One region of the Streptomyces sp. CA-243310 genome, then DNA from elsewhere that is predicted to be linked to it. Evidence: riboswitches for the same ligand, from Rfam matches in the RefSeq annotation. Region 1 holds a riboswitch; the other holds the start of a gene.
What was found. A riboswitch is a leader RNA that binds a small molecule or an ion and turns the genes downstream of it on or off. The one in region 1 is predicted to bind glycine.
Positions count from the first base shown of each region.

Region 1 (8,543 bases):
GGCAGAACCCCGCGGACGAGCTGGCGGCGCGCCGCAACCGGGCGGTCTGAGGCGCCCCGGCGGGCTCCCGGCGGGATTGTCAGAGGCGTAGGGCAGCATCGGGGCTGTGAGAGCCGCGCCGACCATCCTGCATCTGGACATGGACGCCTTCTACGCATCTGTGGAGCAGGCGTCGAAGCCGAGTCTGCGCGGCAAGGCCGTGATCGTCGGCGGGCTCGGGCCGCGCGGGGTGGTGGCCACGGCCTCCTACGAGGCCAGGCGCTTCGGTGTGCACTCGGCGATGCCGACGGCGCAGGCCAGACGGCTCTGCCCGAACGGCGCCTACCTCACCCCCCGGTTCCGCCTCTACCAAGCGGTCAGCGAGCGCGTCATGGGGCTTCTGAGGGCCCTGTCGCCCCTCGTGGAGCCGCTCAGCCTGGACGAGGCCTTCGTGGACCTGGAGGCGGGCGGGATCGCCTTCGACGCCGCCGGTGCCCGGGCGGCGGGGGAGCGGCTGAGGGCCGACATCATGGCCGCGACGGGGCTCAGCGGGTCCGTGGGGCTCGCCGGATCCAAGATGCTGGCCAAGGTGGCCTCCGAGGAGGCCAAGCCGGCAGGGCTGCTGCTGATCGAGCCGGGGACCGAGCGCGCGCACCTCGCGCCGATGACCGTGCGGACCCTGCCCGGTGTGGGTCCGGTCACCGGGGAGCACCTGCGGCGTGCCGGGATCACCACCGTGGGGGAGCTGGCCGAGGCCGGCGAGGACGAGTTGATCCGGATGGTGGGGCGCTCGCACGGGCTGGGGCTGTACCGGATGGCGCTGGGACTGGACGACCGCCCCGTGGTCGCCGAACGCGACGCGAAGTCGGTCTCGGTGGAGGACACCTTCGACGTGGACCTGCACGACCGGGTCCGGATCCGCGGCGAGGTGCAGCGGCTCGCCGACCGGTGTGTGGGGCGGCTGCGGTCCTCCGGGCACTCGGGCCGCACGATCGTGCTGAAGGTACGGCGCTACGACTTCTCGACTCTGACGCGCTCGGAGACGCTGCGGGGGCCCACCGACGATCCGGGAGTGGTCCGGGAGGCTGCCGCGCGGCTGCTGGAGGGTGTGGACACCACGGGCGGGGTGCGGCTGCTGGGGGTCGGGGTGACGGGGCTCGCGGACTACACGCAGGAGGACCTGTTCGCCCAGGCGGAGGCCGAGGCCGAGGCGGAGGAGGGCGCGGAGGCGGTCGGGCCCGCCGGGGATCCGGTGGCGGAGGACCCGGAGCCGTCGGGTGGGGACGCGGCGGACGGTGCCGGGGCCCCGGACGGGGCTGCGGTCGATCCGGCGGGGGCAGGAGAGGCCCCACGGGGCACGGAGGGCGACGGGGCCGTCGGGACGCCGGGGGAGCCCGTGATCGCCCTCGGGCGGTTCTGGCCGGCCGGCAGCGACGTGCGGCACGCGGTGTACGGGCCGGGGTGGGTCCAGGGCAGCGGGGTCGGGCGGGTGACCGTACGGTTCGAGCGGCCGGGATCGCCGCCCGGGCGCGTGCGCACCTTCAAGGTGGACGATCCGGAGCTGGAGCCGTCCGATCCGTTGCCGCTGGTCGGGGGAGACGGAGGGGGAGTGGTGGGCGAGCGGGCGCGCCCGCGTGGCGCGGGGGCCCCTTAGCCCTCGCCCGCGAGCCGGCCGAAGTCGCGGGGGGTGTTCTTCGGCGGGGGCGGCGGGTGATGGAACTCCGTGGGCAGGGTCACGTCCAGTCCGTAGTGGTGGTAGAGCTGCAGCTCCTGCTCGGGAGAGAGGTGGCGACCGACGCCGAAGTCGGGTGCGTCCCTGATCAGGGATCGTTCGAAGGGGACCCGAAGGGTGTCCCCGACCATCTCGCTGGGCTCCAGGGGGACGAAGGCGTCCCGGCTGAACAGGCCCGTCCGGACCGCGGCCCATTCCGGTACGCCCGTGGCATCGTCGAGGTAGACCTCGTCCACGGTTCCGATCTTGGCTCCGTTGCGGTCGAATGCCTTGCGGCCGATCAGGCTGCGCGGATCGATGTCGGTCTGCACGGTCCCTCCACATGGTCGCAACTCCTCCGTATTCACTACAGAAGTGCATATTCGGAGAGGGGGCCACTCGAGGGAGGGTTCGGAACCTCGCTGGTAGGCTGGGTGACGGCTGTCGACCCTGTGCGGGAGAGTCCTCCGAGTGAACGTGACGGAGGCGCCGAAGGAGCAAATCCTCCCCGGAATCTCTCAGGCATACGTACCGCACGTGGTGAGGCCACTCTGGAAAGCAGGGGCGGGTACCGGATGATGTGTGCCGGTTCCTCTCCTCACCGACGGTGAAAGCCGGATCTCGTGGGCGAACCCCAGGAGACCCGGTGAAGCTCTCAGGTTGAGATGACAGAGGGGGAGGCCGTTCGGGTGCCCGCGCCGTGGTGCCCCTCGCAGGTCATACGACCAGGAGGCCTCCGTCATGACCGCCAACCGCATTCCGCTCTCCCAGCTGGAGCGAGGCATCCCCTTCGAGCAGCGCCACATCGGCCCGGATGCCGAGGCGCAGGCGAAGATGCTCGCCCACGTGGGCTACGGCTCCCTGGACGAACTGACCGCCGCAGCGGTCCCCGATGTGATCCGCAGCGCCGAGGCGCTGAACCTGCCCGAGGCGCGGACCGAGGCCGAGGTGCTCGCCGAGCTCCGTGAGCTCGCCGACCGCAACCAGGTCCTCTCGTCCATGATCGGTCTCGGCTACTACGGGACCTTCACGCCGCCGGTGATCCTGCGCAACGTCATGGAGAACCCGGCCTGGTACACGGCCTACACGCCGTACCAGCCCGAGATCTCGCAGGGCCGCCTCGAAGCGCTGCTGAACTTCCAGACCGTCGTCGCGGACCTGACCGGCCTGCCGACCTCCGGGGCCTCGCTGCTCGACGAGGGCACCGCCGCCGCCGAGGCCATGTCGCTGGCCCGCCGCGTCGGCAAGGTCAAGAACGGCGTCTTCCTGATCGACGCGGACGCGCTGCCGCAGACGATCGCCGTGATCGAGACCCGTGCCGAGCCGACGGGCGTCGAGGTCGTGGTCGCCGACCTGTCCGAGGGCATCCCCGCCGAGATCGCCGAGCGCGGCGTCTTCGGCGTACTGCTCCAGTACCCGGGCGCCTCCGGCGCCGTACGGGACATCAAGCCGGTCATCGACCAGGCGCACGAGCTCGGTGCCATCGTCACCGTCTCCGCGGACCTCCTCGCGCTGACCCTGCTCACCTCCCCGGGCGAGCTGGGCGCGGACATCGCCGTCGGCACCACCCAGCGCTTCGGCGTGCCGATGGGCTTCGGCGGACCGCACGCCGGCTACATGGCCGTCCAGGCCAAGCACGCCCGCTCGCTCCCCGGCCGCCTCGTCGGCGTCTCCGTGGACGCGGACGGCAACAAGGCGTACCGCCTCGCGCTCCAGACGCGTGAGCAGCACATCCGCCGCGAGAAGGCCACCAGCAACATCTGCACCGCGCAGGTGCTGCTCGCCGTCATGGCCGGCATGTACGCCGTCTACCACGGTCCGGACGGGCTGCGGACGATCGCCCGCCGGACCCACCGCTACGCGGGCGTGCTCGCCGCGGGGCTGGCGGCCGGCGGGGTCAAGGTCGTGCACGGCTCGTACTTCGACACCCTCACCGTCCGGGTGCCGGGCCGGGCCGGCGAGGTCGTCGCCGCCGCCCGCGCGGGCGGGGTCAACCTGTACCGCGTGGACGCCGACCTGGTGTCGATCTCCTGTGACGAGACCACGCTGCGCGCCGACGTCGAGGCCGTCTGGGCCGCCTTCGGCGTCACCGCGGACATCGAGGCGCTGGACGAGATCACCCCCGAGAGCCTGCCCGAGGGCCTGCTGCGCTCGGACGAGTACCTGGCCCACCCGGTCTTCCACCAGCACCGTTCCGAGACCGCGATGCTGCGCTACCTGCGCAGGCTCTCGGACAAGGACTACGCGCTGGACCGCGGCATGATCCCGCTGGGCTCCTGCACGATGAAGCTCAACGCGACCACCGAGATGGAGCCGGTCACCTGGCCCGAGTTCGGGCAGCTGCACCCCTTCGCGCCGATCGAGCAGGCCGAGGGGTACCTCACGCTCATCAACGAGCTGGAGGAACGTCTCTGCGAGGTCACCGGCTACGACAAGGTGTCGATCCAGCCGAACGCCGGCTCCCAGGGCGAGCTGGCCGGTCTGCTGGCCGTCCGCGCGTACCACCGGGCGAACGGCGACGAGCAGCGCACCATCTGTCTCATCCCGTCCTCCGCGCACGGCACGAACGCGGCCAGCGCCGTGATGGCCGGCATGAAGGTCGTCGTCGTCAAGACCGCCGACGACGGCGAGGTGGACGCGGACGACCTGCGCGCCAAGATCGAGCAGTACCGCGACGAACTCGCCGTGCTGATGATCACCTACCCGTCCACGCACGGTGTGTTCGAGGAGCACGTCGCGGACATCTGCGCCCAGGTGCACGACGCCGGCGGTCAGGTCTACGTGGACGGCGCGAACCTCAACGCCCTCGTCGGTCTGGCCAAGCCGGGTCACTTCGGCGGCGACGTCTCGCACCTGAACCTGCACAAGACCTTCTGCATCCCGCACGGTGGCGGCGGTCCGGGCGTCGGCCCGGTGGGTGTCCGGGCGCACCTGGCCCCGTACCTCCCCAACCACCCGCTCCAGCCGACCGCCGGTCCGGAGACGGGCGTCGGCCCGATCTCGGCCGCCCCGTGGGGATCGGCCGGCATCCTGCCGATCTCCTGGTCGTACGTGCGCCTGATGGGCGGCGAGGGCCTCAAGCGCGCCACCCAGGTGGCCGTGCTCGGCGCCAACTACATCGCCAAGCGTCTGGAGCCGCACTACCCGGTGCTCTACACCGGTCCCGGCAACCTGGTCGCCCACGAGTGCATCATCGACCTGCGTCCGCTGTCGAAGGCCACGGGCGTCAGCGTCGACGACATCGCCAAGCGCCTGATCGACTACGGCTTCCACGCGCCGACGATGTCGTTCCCGGTCGCCGGCACGCTGATGATCGAGCCGACGGAGTCCGAGGACCTCGCCGAGATCGACCGCTTCTGCGACGCGATGATCGCCATCCGTGCCGAGATCGAGCGGGTCGCCGGCGGCGAATGGCCGCTCGACGACAACCCGCTGGCCAACTCCCCGCACACCGCGGCGGCGCTGGGTGGCGAGTGGAACCACCCGTACACCCGCGACGAGGCCGTCTTCCCGGGCGGGGTCACGGCCGCCGAGAAGTACTGGCCGCCGGTGCGCCGGATCGACGGCGCCTTCGGCGACCGGAACCTGGTGTGCTCCTGCCCGCCGCTCGACGAGTACGACAACTGAGTCGTGATCGTGGCGGTGTGAGCCGATGAGGAAGGGGCCGGTCCCGGAGCGATGCTCCGGGACCGGCCCCTTCCCCGTGTCCCCTGTCGTCCCGTCTAGGCGACCGCGAGCGGCCGGTGCGGGGCGATGATCTGGCCGTCCGGCAACAGCTCCCCGGTGTCCTCGAAGAGCAGGACGCCGTTGCACAGCAGGCTCCAGCCCTGTTCCGGGTGGTTGGCCACCGGCAGCGCGGCCTCCCTGTCGGCGGAGTCTGACGTCGGGCAGGCTGGCTGGTGCTGGCACATGGATGCGTTCTTTCGCTGCGATGTGGTCTGTGTGCTACGGCTCGATGCGTGATTCATGGCCGTCCCCCTGGGTCATCCCCGCGCCTGCGGGGAGCATGTCCCTCAGTGTTCCCCCACGACGGCTGCTTCGTAGGTATTTCCCGGCAGCTGTCCTCATACATTGATGACGCATCACTCGTGCGGGCGGTTCAGGCCAACTCCCCTGTCATTTCGGGTGGTTCACCAGTGGTCCTAGCGGGCTAGGCCGAATGGGCAGCTTGGGCCATGCCGGTCGGGGAGCGCTGGTCAGGCCGCCGGTGCGGCCACCGCGGGCGGTGCCGGAGGGGCGGGCGGGGTGAGTCGACGGGTCAGCACGGGCAGCAGCTCGGACACGGTGTGCGGTCGGAAGGGCGCGATCCCGGGAGGCGCCGGCGCCAGGGGGATCAGCAGGTCGGCGGCGTCCGGCAGGCCCGCCGAGGCGTCGGCGTTGACCGCTCCGTGCAGCCAGAGGGTCAGCATGTACAGCTCCGGTACGGACAGGAGTCTCGGCTGGTGGTTCCTGCCGAGCGACTCGGCCTGACGCAGGGCGCGTTCGGTCGCCGTCACGTAGGGGCCCTCGAAGAAGTGGGAGAAGGCCCAGCCGTCCGCGGTGAGCCGGGTGTCGGCCGCGGCGACGAAACGGTCCCCGCTGCGGATCATGAACCGCCAGCCGGTCAGCCGCGTGCGGGGCGGCCGGCCGCCGGTCGTGAGCGGCGAGGCCTGCAACCGGTCGAGGACGTGGACCGGCAGGGGGAGTTCGGCGGTCAGGGGGCCCTGGATCTTGCGCAGGGCCGGGGTGTGCGCCTCGTGCACGGCGGTGGGGGAGCGGAGTGCCGCGAGGACGCAGCGCAGGGCGGGCGCGGGAGCCGGAGGGACGTGCAGCGGCATGGTGGGTCGCCTCTCACTTGGGAGACCTGGGGTGCGGGGGAAGGTGCGGACGGCGCTGTCGCATTCTGGGGCCAGAGGGGGGCTGAGGGGCAATGGCCGCGCGCCAACTCTCTGCCTCGTTTGCGGAGTTTATACGACATGTGTTCACGCAGTGTTTCGGCTAGCCGTCCCGTCCATTGCCGACAAGGCGCTTACCGGTCCCTCTGGCATGGCTTTCATGCCGGTTGCGCGCGAACATGCCGCGCTGACCTCGGAGGTTACCGGACGGGGGCTCGGCTGGAAAGCGTCGGTTATGTGGAATAGGCAAAGTCGAGGCGGAATTTGCGCTTTCAGGCTTGCCAGGTGAATGTGCCGAAGCGCCCTTCGGGCCAAACCGGCGCGCGCTGTCCGCCAGGGGCGTCCCCGCCGCGTTATCGATCACTCCGCCGGGGCATCATCGACCGTAACGCGCGCCTGGGTGCACCGGGCCAGGCCCATTCGAGGAGGGACGCTTCGATGGGGGAGAAGGTCGTGGCAGGCGGATTCGACCTGTCCGATCGGCATCGGTATCGAAGGAAGCTCCACGAGTGCCTGGAGGGGCTGGAGCGCCTTCTGGCGGAGAAGAGGTTCGATCGGCCCAAGAACATGATGGGACTGGAGATCGAACTGAATCTCGCGGGTGCCGACGGGTTGCCGAGAATGGTGAATGCCGAGGTTCTGGAGCGTATAGCGAGCCCCGATTTCCAAACCGAACTCGGAATGTTCAACCTGGAGGTGAACGTACTCCCGCACCGCCTCGGCGGACGGGTATTCGACCAGCTCGCCGAAGAACTCGGGGCCGGGTTGAACTATGCCCACCGGCAGGCCGCCGCGATCGACGCCGGGGTGGTGATGATCGGCATCCTGCCGACGATCACCCGCTCCGACCTGGCTCTGGCCAACCTCTCCGCCGTGGACCGGTACTCGCTGCTCAACGAGCAGATCCTGATGATGCGCGGCGAGGACTTCATCCTCGACATCGACGGCGTCGAGCGGCTGACCTGGACCTCCGGATCGATCGTGCCCGAGGCCGCCTGCACCTCCGTGCAACTGCACCTCCAGGTGACCCCGGCCCGGTTCGCGGACGTGTGGAACGCGGCCCAGGCGGTGTCCGCCGTACAGACGGCGGTCGGCGCCAACTCGCCGTTCCTGTTCGGGCACGAGCTGTGGCGGGAATCGCGGCCGCCGCTCTTCACCCAGGCCACCGACACGCGCCCGCCCGAACTCCAGTCGCAGGGCGTGCGGCCGCGGACCTGGTTCGGGGAGCGGTGGGTGGACTCGGCGTACGAACTCTTCGCGGAGAACGTCCGCTTCTTCCCGTCGCTGCTGCCGATCTGTGACGAGGAGGAGCCGCTGCGGGTGCTCGCCGAGGGAGGCGTGCCGAGCCTGCAGGAGCTGGTGCTGCACAACGGCACGGTCTACCGCTGGAACCGGCCCGTGTACGGGGTCGCCGACGGGGTGCCGCACCTGCGGGTGGAGAACCGGGTGCTGCCGGCCGGGCCCACCGTGGCCGACGTGGTCGCCAACGCCGCCTTCTACTACGGGCTGGTGCGCACGCTCGCGGACGAGCAGCGGCCGGTCTGGACGAGGCTGCCGTTCGCGGAGGCCGAGGCCAACTTCGACGCGGCCTGTCGGTACGGGATCGACGCGCGGCTGCGCTGGCCGCGTCGGGGCAGGGGCGGAGGTCTGGCGAGCGTGCCGGCGGTACGGCTGGTGCTCGACGAGCTGCTTCCGCTGGCGGCGGCCGGGCTGGACGCCTGGGGGATCGCGCCGGCGGACCGGGACCACTACCTGGGAATCATCGAACAGCGCTGTCGGCTCCGGGTGAACGGTGCGACCTGGCAGGTGGACACCTTCCACCGGGCCGTCGCGGCCGGCCTGGGACGCGACGACGCGCTGGCGGCCACCACCCGGCGCTACAGCGAGCTGTCGCACCGGGGCGAGCCCGTGCACACCTGGCCGGTCGGGCTCGCCGGGCAGGAGGTGGACGCCGCCGCGGCGGCCCGTCTCTGACCCCG
Region 1 covers NZ_JBNJMF010000002.1:1,212,598-1,221,140, reverse strand. The annotation lists gene ACQEVM_RS23020 (MerR family transcriptional regulator) at 1-50, shown strand, start outside; gene ACQEVM_RS23015 (DNA polymerase IV) at 107-1,633, shown strand; gene ACQEVM_RS23010 (PRC-barrel domain-containing protein) at 1,630-2,022, opposite strand; glycine riboswitch at 2,136-2,234, shown strand; gene gcvP (aminomethyl-transferring glycine dehydrogenase) at 2,432-5,317, shown strand; gene ACQEVM_RS23000 (DUF5999 family protein) at 5,413-5,601, opposite strand; gene ACQEVM_RS22995 (hypothetical protein) at 5,887-6,507, opposite strand; gene ACQEVM_RS22990 (glutamate-cysteine ligase family protein) at 7,003-8,538, shown strand.

Region 2 (8,543 bases), on a different contig from region 1:
CAGGAGGCCCGCGCGGATCTCCTCCTCGGTGCGCCAGGCCTTCTCGTTCTCCAGCATCAGCGAGGAGATCGACAGGCCGTTCTCGTTCGCCAGCCGCAGCATCTCGTCACCGGAGCGGAAGGAGTACTTCAGCACCGTGTCGTCGAGCTTGATCCGGTCCTCGCCGACCGCGTCCTCGTCCACCACGAAGCCGCCGCCCACCGAGTAGTACGTCTTCTCCAGCAGCGGGGTGCCGGAGGCGTCGTACGCGAAGAGCGTCATGCCGTTCGCGTGGTACGGCAGCGAGCGCCGGCGGTGCAGGATCAGCTGGTTCGGCTCGTCGAAGGCGATCTCGTGGGCCTCGCCTATCTCGGCGCCGAGCAGCCGCAGCCGGCCGCTCTGGCGGATGCGCTCCACCTCGGCGTCCGCCGTCTCGACGTTCACCGTGCGGGGGGAGTGCCCCTCCAGTCCCAGCAGGACGGCCTTGGGCGTGCCGTGGCCGTGGCCGGTCGCGCCGAGGGAGCCGAAGAGTTCCGCGCGGACGGACGCGGTCTGGGCGAGGACACCGTCCTTCTTCAGGCGGGTCACGAACATGCGCGCCGCCCGCATCGGGCCGACCGTGTGGGAGGAGGACGGGCCGATGCCGATGGAGAAGAGATCGAAGACGGAGATGGCCACGGTGACGGACTCCCTTGTCTGCTCGTGGGGTGGGAGGGGGCAGGAGAGGCGGATTGGTCGGATTTTGTCCGGCAGCCGAGCTTAACGCGAGGACGTGAACAAGCCGGCGGGCGGACGGGGCGCGCGGGTGACGGTCAGGCGCGGCTCGGTTCGCGCTCCGGTACGACGTTCCCGCCCTCGGGCCGGTCAGGGGCCGGGTTCCGGCCGTGCGGACGTGCGCGGTGGAGCCCGGTGGCCGGGCGACGGGCCGGACGGACGTGAGCAAGGCCATGTGTCCGCCCCGGGGGCGGCACCGCTGCGGACCTTCCCCGGTCCACCGGTCCTCTTCTCGACGGACGGACGGACGGACGGACGGGTCGGCCGGGCCGGACACCGGTCGCGGTCGGCCGGGTCCGCGGTCATGAGAAGGGCCCGGTGCCTGCGGAAGACAGCCACCGGGCCCGACCCGTGGGGTTCTAGCGCACCACGTCAGAGCGTGGGGTACAGCGGGAACTTCGCGGCGAGCGCCGAGACGCGCGCCTTGAGGGCCTCGGCGTCGGCCTCCGCGAAGGGAGAGGGCGCCTTCAGTGCCTCCGCGATGATCTCGGCGACCTCGGTGAAGGCCTCGGCGTCGAAACCGCGGGTGGCGAGGGCCGGCGTGCCGATCCGCAGACCCGAGGTGACCATCGGGGGCCGCGGGTCGTTCGGGATGGCGTTGCGGTTGACCGTGATGCCGACCTCGTGGAGGCGGTCCTCGGCCTGCTGACCGTCCAGCTCCGAGTCGCGCAGGTCCACCAGGACCAGGTGCACGTCGGTGCCGCCGGTGAGGACGTCCACGCCCACGGCCTTGACGTCGTCCCGGACCAGACGGGCGGCGAGGATCTTCGCACCCTCCAGGGTGCGCTCCTGGCGCTCCTTGAACTCGGGCGAGGCGGCGACCTTGAACGAGACCGCCTTCGCCGCGATCACGTGCTCCAGCGGACCACCCTGCTGGCCGGGGAAGACCGCGGAGTTGATCTTCTTCGCCAGTTCCTGCGTCGACAGGATGACACCGCCGCGCGGACCGCCGAGGGTCTTGTGCGTGGTGGTGGTCACGACGTGGGCGTGGGGCACCGGGTTCGGGTGCAGACCCGCGGCGACCAGACCGGCGAAGTGCGCCATGTCGACCATCAGGTACGCGCCGACCTCGTCCGCGATGCGGCGGAAGGCGGCGAAGTCCAGCTGACGCGGGTAGGCGGACCAGCCCGCGACGATCAGCTGCGGCTTGGACTCCTTGGCGAGGCGCTCGACCTCGGCCATGTCGACCTCGCCCGACGCATCCACGTGGTACGGGACCACGTTGTAGAGCTTGCCGGAGAAGTTGATCTTCATGCCGTGGGTCAGGTGACCACCGTGGGCGAGGTTCAGGCCCATGATCGTGTCGCCCGGCTTGAGCAGCGCGAACATGGCGGCGGCGTTCGCCTGCGCACCGGAGTGCGGCTGGACGTTCGCGGCCTCGGCGCCGAACAGTGCCTTGATGCGGTCGATCGCGATCTGCTCGATCACGTCGACGTGCTCACAGCCGCCGTAGTAGCGGCGGCCGGGGTAGCCCTCGGCGTACTTGTTGGTCAGGACCGAGCCCTGGGCCTCCATGACGGCGACCGGAGCGAAGTTCTCCGACGCGATCATTTCCAGGGTCGACTGCTGGCGTACGAGCTCGGCGTCGACGGCGGCGGCGACGTCCGGGTCGAGCTCGTGGAGCGGGGTGTTCAGTGCGGACATCAAGATCCCCTGGGGTGTCAGTTGTCGGAGTGGGTGAGCGCGGCGTACTCGTCGGCGCTGAGCAGGTCGCCCGGCTCCTCCGCGACGCGCACCTTGAACAGCCAGCCACCCTCGAACGGAGCCGAGTTCACCAGCGACGGGTCGTCCACGACGTCCTGGTTGGCCTCGACGACCTCACCGGTGACGGGGGAGTACAGATCGCTGACCGACTTGGTCGACTCCAGCTCGCCACAGGTCTCGCCCGCGGTCACCGTGTCGCCGACCTCGGGGAGCTGGGCGTAGACGACGTCACCGAGCGCGTTGGCCGCGAACTCCGTGATGCCGACCGTCGAGACGCCGTCCACGGCGGCCGTCAGCCACTCGTGCTCCTTGCTGAAACGCAGCTGCTGGGGGTTGCTCATGGCCTGATTCTCCTGGATGCGGGGGAGTGGATGTGAACCGGTGGTCTTGAATGCCGAGACGGCGCCGCACGGACCTCCGGACGGCGACGACGTGCGTGGGAAGGGGCGGAACTACTTCTGCCGCTTGTAGAACGGCAGCGCCACGACCTCGTACGGCTCATGCGTACCGCGAATGTCCACGCCGACACCGGAGGTGCCGGGCGCGGCGTGCGCCGCGTCCACGTACGCCATCGCGATCGGCTTGCCCAGCGTCGGCGACGGGGCGCCCGAGGTGACCTCTCCGACGACCTGCCCGTCCACGACGACCGGGAACCCGGCGCGCGGGACGCGGCGGCCCTCGGCGATCAGGCCGACCAGCTTGCGCGGCGGGTTGTCGGCGGCGCGCTCGGCGGCGGCCTCCAGCGCCTTGCGGCCGACGAAGTCCACCTCCTTCTCGAACTTCACGACCCGACCCAGACCCGCGTCGAACGGGGTGAGGGAGGTGGTCAGCTCGTGCCCGTACAGCGGCATGCCCGCCTCCAGGCGCAGGGTGTCGCGGCAGGACAGACCGGCCGGGACCAGGCCGACGCCCGCGCCCGCCTCGGTCAGCGCCTGCCACAACTGCACCGCGTGCTCCGGGGAGACGAACAGCTCGAAGCCGTCCTCGCCGGTGTAACCCGTCCGCGCGATCAGCGCGGGCACCCCGGCCACCGTGCCCGGCAGACCGGCGTAGTACTTCAGGCCGTCCAGGTCGGCGTCGGTCAGCGACTTCAGGATGCCGGGGGACTCCGGGCCCTGCACGGCGATCAGCGCGTACGCGTCGCGGTCGTCACGGACCTCGGCGTCGAAGCCGGCGGCCCGCCCGGTGATCGCGTCCAGGACGACCTGGGCGTTGGAGGCGTTGGCGACGACCATGTACTCGGTCTCGCCCAGGCGGTAGACGATCAGGTCGTCCAGGATCCCGCCGTCCTCCTGACAGATGTGCGTGTAGCGGGCCCGGCCCACGCCGACGGTCGAGATGTTGCCGACCAGCGCGTAGTCGAGCACCTTCACGGCCTCGGGGCCGGTCAGGGTGATCTCGCCCATGTGGGAGAGATCGAAGAGACCGGCCTTGGTGCGCACGGCGTTGTGCTCGTCGCGCTCACTGGCGTAGCGCAGCGGCATGTCCCAGCCCGCGAAGTCGGTCATGGTCGCACCGAGCGAGCGGTGCAGCGCGTCGAGGGCGGTCAGACGGGGGGCAGTGCTCATGGGTGTGGCTCCCGGGTCCCAGGGCATGACATGACGAGGACGATCCTCCCCATCTGTCATCGGAACCTGAGAGGTTCGCCGAGAGTTCCCGCGCAAACGGGGCGCGTCGTCGACTTGCACCTTGGGTGGAGCACACGCCGATGCCGTCGGGGACGGCGGCGCGGCTCGCTTTTCAGATCTGCCTCATCCACGCGGTACGGGGCCTGAGAGATTCAAGGGAGGTACTTGCTCCTTCGGCGCCCGGGCACGACCTCACGGCCTGCCGGGACTCTCCCGCGCGGATTCAAGCGGCCGGTATGCAGTTGGTGTCCAGATGGCGCACATCATTGCACGCGACGGCCCGCGGCGGGTGTGCGGGCCCGAAAGACCGTGCGTGACCGTGACCGGGCCCGGCCGGGCCCACCGGAACCGGGCATGCCGGATTACCGTCTCTTTACACTCAGTGGGCAAGGGTCCTCGCGACCCGAATCGGGGAGGCGATCACTGTGGCGGTGCGGAGATTCGGAGTGCTGACGACGACGGGGACCGTGGCGGGAGTGCCCGCGCAGCGGGCCGCCCGAGAGCGGCCGGCCCGGGCCGGCGGCACCGCCGTGCGCGACCTGCGCGGCCGGGGCGCACACGGACCGCGCGCGCTCGACTTCGCCGACGGGGACATCGTCGTGGTGTCCGGACTGCCGGGCGGCGGCAAGAGCACCCTGATCAAGCGGGCCGCGACCGGCGGCATCGACTCCCAGGACACCCGCGAACGCTGGGAGCGGCGCATGCCGCAAGCGCTGCCCTACGCGACCTACCGACCGTTGGTCCGCGTCGCGCACTACCGGGGCCTGTGGCGGGCCCTGCGCTCCGGGGGATCGGTCGTGGTCCACGACTGCGGCACCCAGACCTGGGTGCGGGGGCTGCTCGCCCGCTTCGCCCGACGCCGGAACCGGTCCCTGCACCTGCTGCTCCTCGACACCACCCCGCAGGAGGCCCTGGCCGGGCAGGAGGCGCGGGGCCGGCGGGTGTCGGCGTACGCCTTCTCCCGTCACCGCGGCGCGGCGGACCGGCTCCTGCGCGACGCCGAGTCGGGCAGCCTCCCGCACGGCTGCGCGTCGGTGGTCCTCCTGGACCGCGCCGCCGCCTCGGGCATCGCCCGCATCACCTTCGCCCCCGCGCCCGCCCCCGGCGCCTGACGCGCGGGCCCGGGCGAGGGGGGTCCCCGCGGACCCACTAACCTCGGCACGGCAACGGTGGCGATGGCAGCGGAGGCGTGGATGCACGGCGGCGGGTGGCCCGACAACGAGCTGGAGCAGGTGCTCGGGGCGGCGCTGGGAGCGGCGGACGCGGGAGCGCGGATCCTGGAAGTCCTCGGCCGCAGCCGGCTCTGGGTGCCGCTGCCGGCCGGTGGCGCGCCCGACGCCGCCGACCTGACCCTCCCGACGATGCAGATCGGCGGGCAGGCGTACGTCCCCGTCTACAGCTCCGAGGCCCAGTTCCGTTTCTGCGTCGGCCCCGGCATGGACTTCGCCGTGGCCCCCGCCGTGGAGTTCGCCCGCGGCCTGCCGCCGCAGATCGGCCTCGCCGTGAACCCCGAGGGAGCCGTCGGCGTCCCGCTGCCCCCGGCCGCCGTCGCGGAGCTGTGCCGCACGGGGCGGACCGCGCTCGACGGCCCGGCCACCGGTGGCCGCGTCCGCCTCTACGAGCCCGACTGGCAGGACGACCCGGTGGACTTCCTCGCCGCGGCCGGCGAGGAGTTCCGGGCCACCGGCGTGGTGGCCGCGGCGCACCGCTGCCTGGCCAGCGTGGAGGGCGGAGCGCCCGAGTTGTACATCGGTGTCCGACTGGTGGGATGGGATCCCGGGTCGCGGAACGCGCCGATGGAGGCGCTCGGGCGGGCGCTGGCCCGGGTGCCGTCGCCCTGGCCGGTGCAGTTGATCCTCCTGGACGCCGCCGAGGACCCGGTCACGGAGTGGATTCGTGAGCGTGTGCGCCCCTTCCACCTCCCGTAGGGCCGCTTAAGCTGATGACATCTCCTGGCCGCTCGCGTGGCCTGGGTAACGGGTGGACGACGGGCGGACGAAGAGGGGTACCGGGTGAGTGCGTCAGGCACGGCCGCGGCCGGGCAGGTCGAGCACATGCTGCGCCAGGTGACTCCCGGGCGCTACGAGAGCTACGAGTCGCTTCTGCATGCCCTGGCCGAGGGCCGGCTGTGGATGTTGTTGTGGCAGGGGCAGCCGGGTTCCCCGGACGCCCAGTACGGGGGGATGGAGGTCGACGGGCTCGGATACGCGCCCTGCGTGACCTCCCCGCAGGAACTGGCCGCCAGCGGTTGGAACCGCGGCTACGAGGTGGTCACCGGCCGGGACATCGCCCGCGCCCTCTACCCGGACCGCTGGGGGCTGTGGCTCAACCCCCACGCCCAGGGCGGCGGCCTCGGGCTTCCCTGGGCCGACCTCCGCCGGATCGCGACGGGCCTCGACCGGATGCCCGCCGGACCGTTGCGCCTGTCGGAGCCCGCCCTGGAGCTCCCGCAGTTCTACGGTCTGCTGACCCAGCACGCGCACCGCACGCCGGCCGTCCGCTCGCTCCGCAGGGCCTGGGTGCAGCCGTCGCTCGGATCGGCGTACCTCGCCGTCGGGCTCGACCTGTACGACGCCTCCGCGCCCGCGCTGGAGTCCGTCCGGGAGATGATGCGGCAGTCGGTGGGGGCGGTCCCCGAGGGCGTTCCGGTGTGCACCGTCGCGCTGGCCGACGAGCACGACCCGGTCGCGATGTGGCTGCGTTCGCAGACCCGCCCCTTCTATGACCGCGAGGGCCAGGCGGCCTCGTACTAGAGCGTCCCCCCGGGCCTCCGTCGGACCGCCGACGGAGGCCTTCCGCGTACCCCCTCCCGGACGCCCCGCGAAAGCGCCCCACCGGGCGCCTCCCAGGCCTCCCGTCAGGCCCTCCGCGCCCCCGCGGGGTGTTCCGGGGGCCCGCACGCCGCCGGTGTCCGAACGCCGGGACGGAGCCTGCGGGCCACCCCGGGCCGCCGGCGACCGCCGCCCCTCCACGCCCTCCGCCTTGTCCTGATTTCATGGGTCTTGTGGGGCCAAAAGGCATGCGAGTCTGGCGAGTTGGGCGCCATGTCCGGTTCCGTACCGAACAGGCGGTCTTGCTCCGCTGAGACGCGAGTGAAGTCCGGATAACGGGTACCGGGACGTCAGATCACGTTTACGCATCCATTCATCTGCGGGTCTGGCGGCTGGTCGAGCGCCCGATGAAGACTCCCCACCCAAGAGCCGATCAGTCCTGCGGGGCGCGGTTCGATGCGTTGACTGCACCTGTTGTTTCGCACGGCACTTTCGCAGCACTTCCCGCACTTCCTGCACCTCACACGCGTTGCGCGTGTCCACGCACTCCGAGCGCCACTCCGCACCAACGCCGCCACAGCGGCGGGCATGGGCCGGCACACCCGTCGGCCGAGAGGGGTCCCCACCACGATGACGGCACCACTGCATGACACGGACGCGGAAACACCCGCACCCGTGTCCGTAGCCGACGTCCCTGCCAAGGCCATCGAAGGCCGCTCGCCCGGCCGCATCGCCTGGATGCGGCTCAAGCGCGACAAGGTCGCGCTGACCGGCGGCGTGGTCGTGATCCTCCTGATCCTGGTGGCCGTCTTCGCGCCGCTGATCGTGAGCCTGCTGGGCCATCCGCCCAACGAGTTCCACGAAGACATGCTCGACCCGGACTTCGGGACGCCGCTCGGTTCGTTCGGCGGCATGAGCTCCGACTTCCTGCTGGGCGTCGAACCGACCAACGGGCGCGACGTGTTCAGCCGGATCGTCTACGGCGCCCGCATCTCCCTGGTCGTCGCCTTCCTGGCGGCCTTCGTCTCCGTGATCCTCGGCAGCCTGCTCGGCGCGCTCGCCGGATTCCTCGGCGGCTGGGTCGACGGCGTCATCAGCCGCACCATGGACCTGCTGCTGGCCTTCCCGCAGCTGCTGTTCACCATCGCCCTCGTGTCCGTGGTCCCCAACTCCCTCTGGGGGTTCGAGGGTTCGGGCGTCCGAATGGGCGTGCTGATCGTCGTCATCGGCTTCTTCGGCTGGCCGTACATCGGTCGCATCGTCCGAGGGCAGACGATCTCGCTGCGTGAACGCGAATACGTCGAGGCCGCGCGCAGCCTCGGGGCGGGCCGCGGTTACATCCTCATCAAGGAGCTGCTGCCCAACCTGGTCGCGCCGATCCTCGTCTACTCGACGCTGATCATCCCGACCAACATCCTGACGGAGGCGGCCCTCAGCTTCCTCGGTGCCGGCGTCAAGCCGCCCACCGCCTCCTGGGGCAAGATGCTGTCCGACGCCGTCCCCATCTACCAGGACGACCCCATGTACATGGTGGTCCCGGGCCTCACGATCTTCATCACCGTCCTGGCGTTCAACCTCTTCGGGGACGGGCTGCGCGACGCACTCGACCCCAAGGGCAGCTGAACCGCTTCTTCGATTCACCACCTATGGAGGTTGGACAACCGTGATCCGCAGAAAGCAGGCACTC
Region 2 covers NZ_JBNJMF010000001.1:1,626,661-1,635,203, forward strand. The annotation lists gene ACQEVM_RS07680 (L-serine ammonia-lyase) at 1-657, opposite strand, end outside; gene glyA (serine hydroxymethyltransferase) at 1,126-2,397, opposite strand; gene gcvH (glycine cleavage system protein GcvH) at 2,415-2,798, opposite strand; gene gcvT (glycine cleavage system aminomethyltransferase GcvT) at 2,910-4,025, opposite strand; glycine riboswitch at 4,208-4,311, opposite strand; gene ACQEVM_RS07700 (AAA family ATPase) at 4,532-5,197, shown strand; gene ACQEVM_RS07705 (enhanced serine sensitivity protein SseB) at 5,261-6,013, shown strand; gene ACQEVM_RS07710 (enhanced serine sensitivity protein SseB C-terminal domain-containing protein) at 6,098-6,838, shown strand; gene ACQEVM_RS07715 (ABC transporter permease) at 7,487-8,479, shown strand.
Region 2: linked by a shared signal. The riboswitch ahead of gcvT (glycine cleavage system aminomethyltransferase GcvT) and the one ahead of gcvP (aminomethyl-transferring glycine dehydrogenase) in region 1 are both predicted to bind glycine.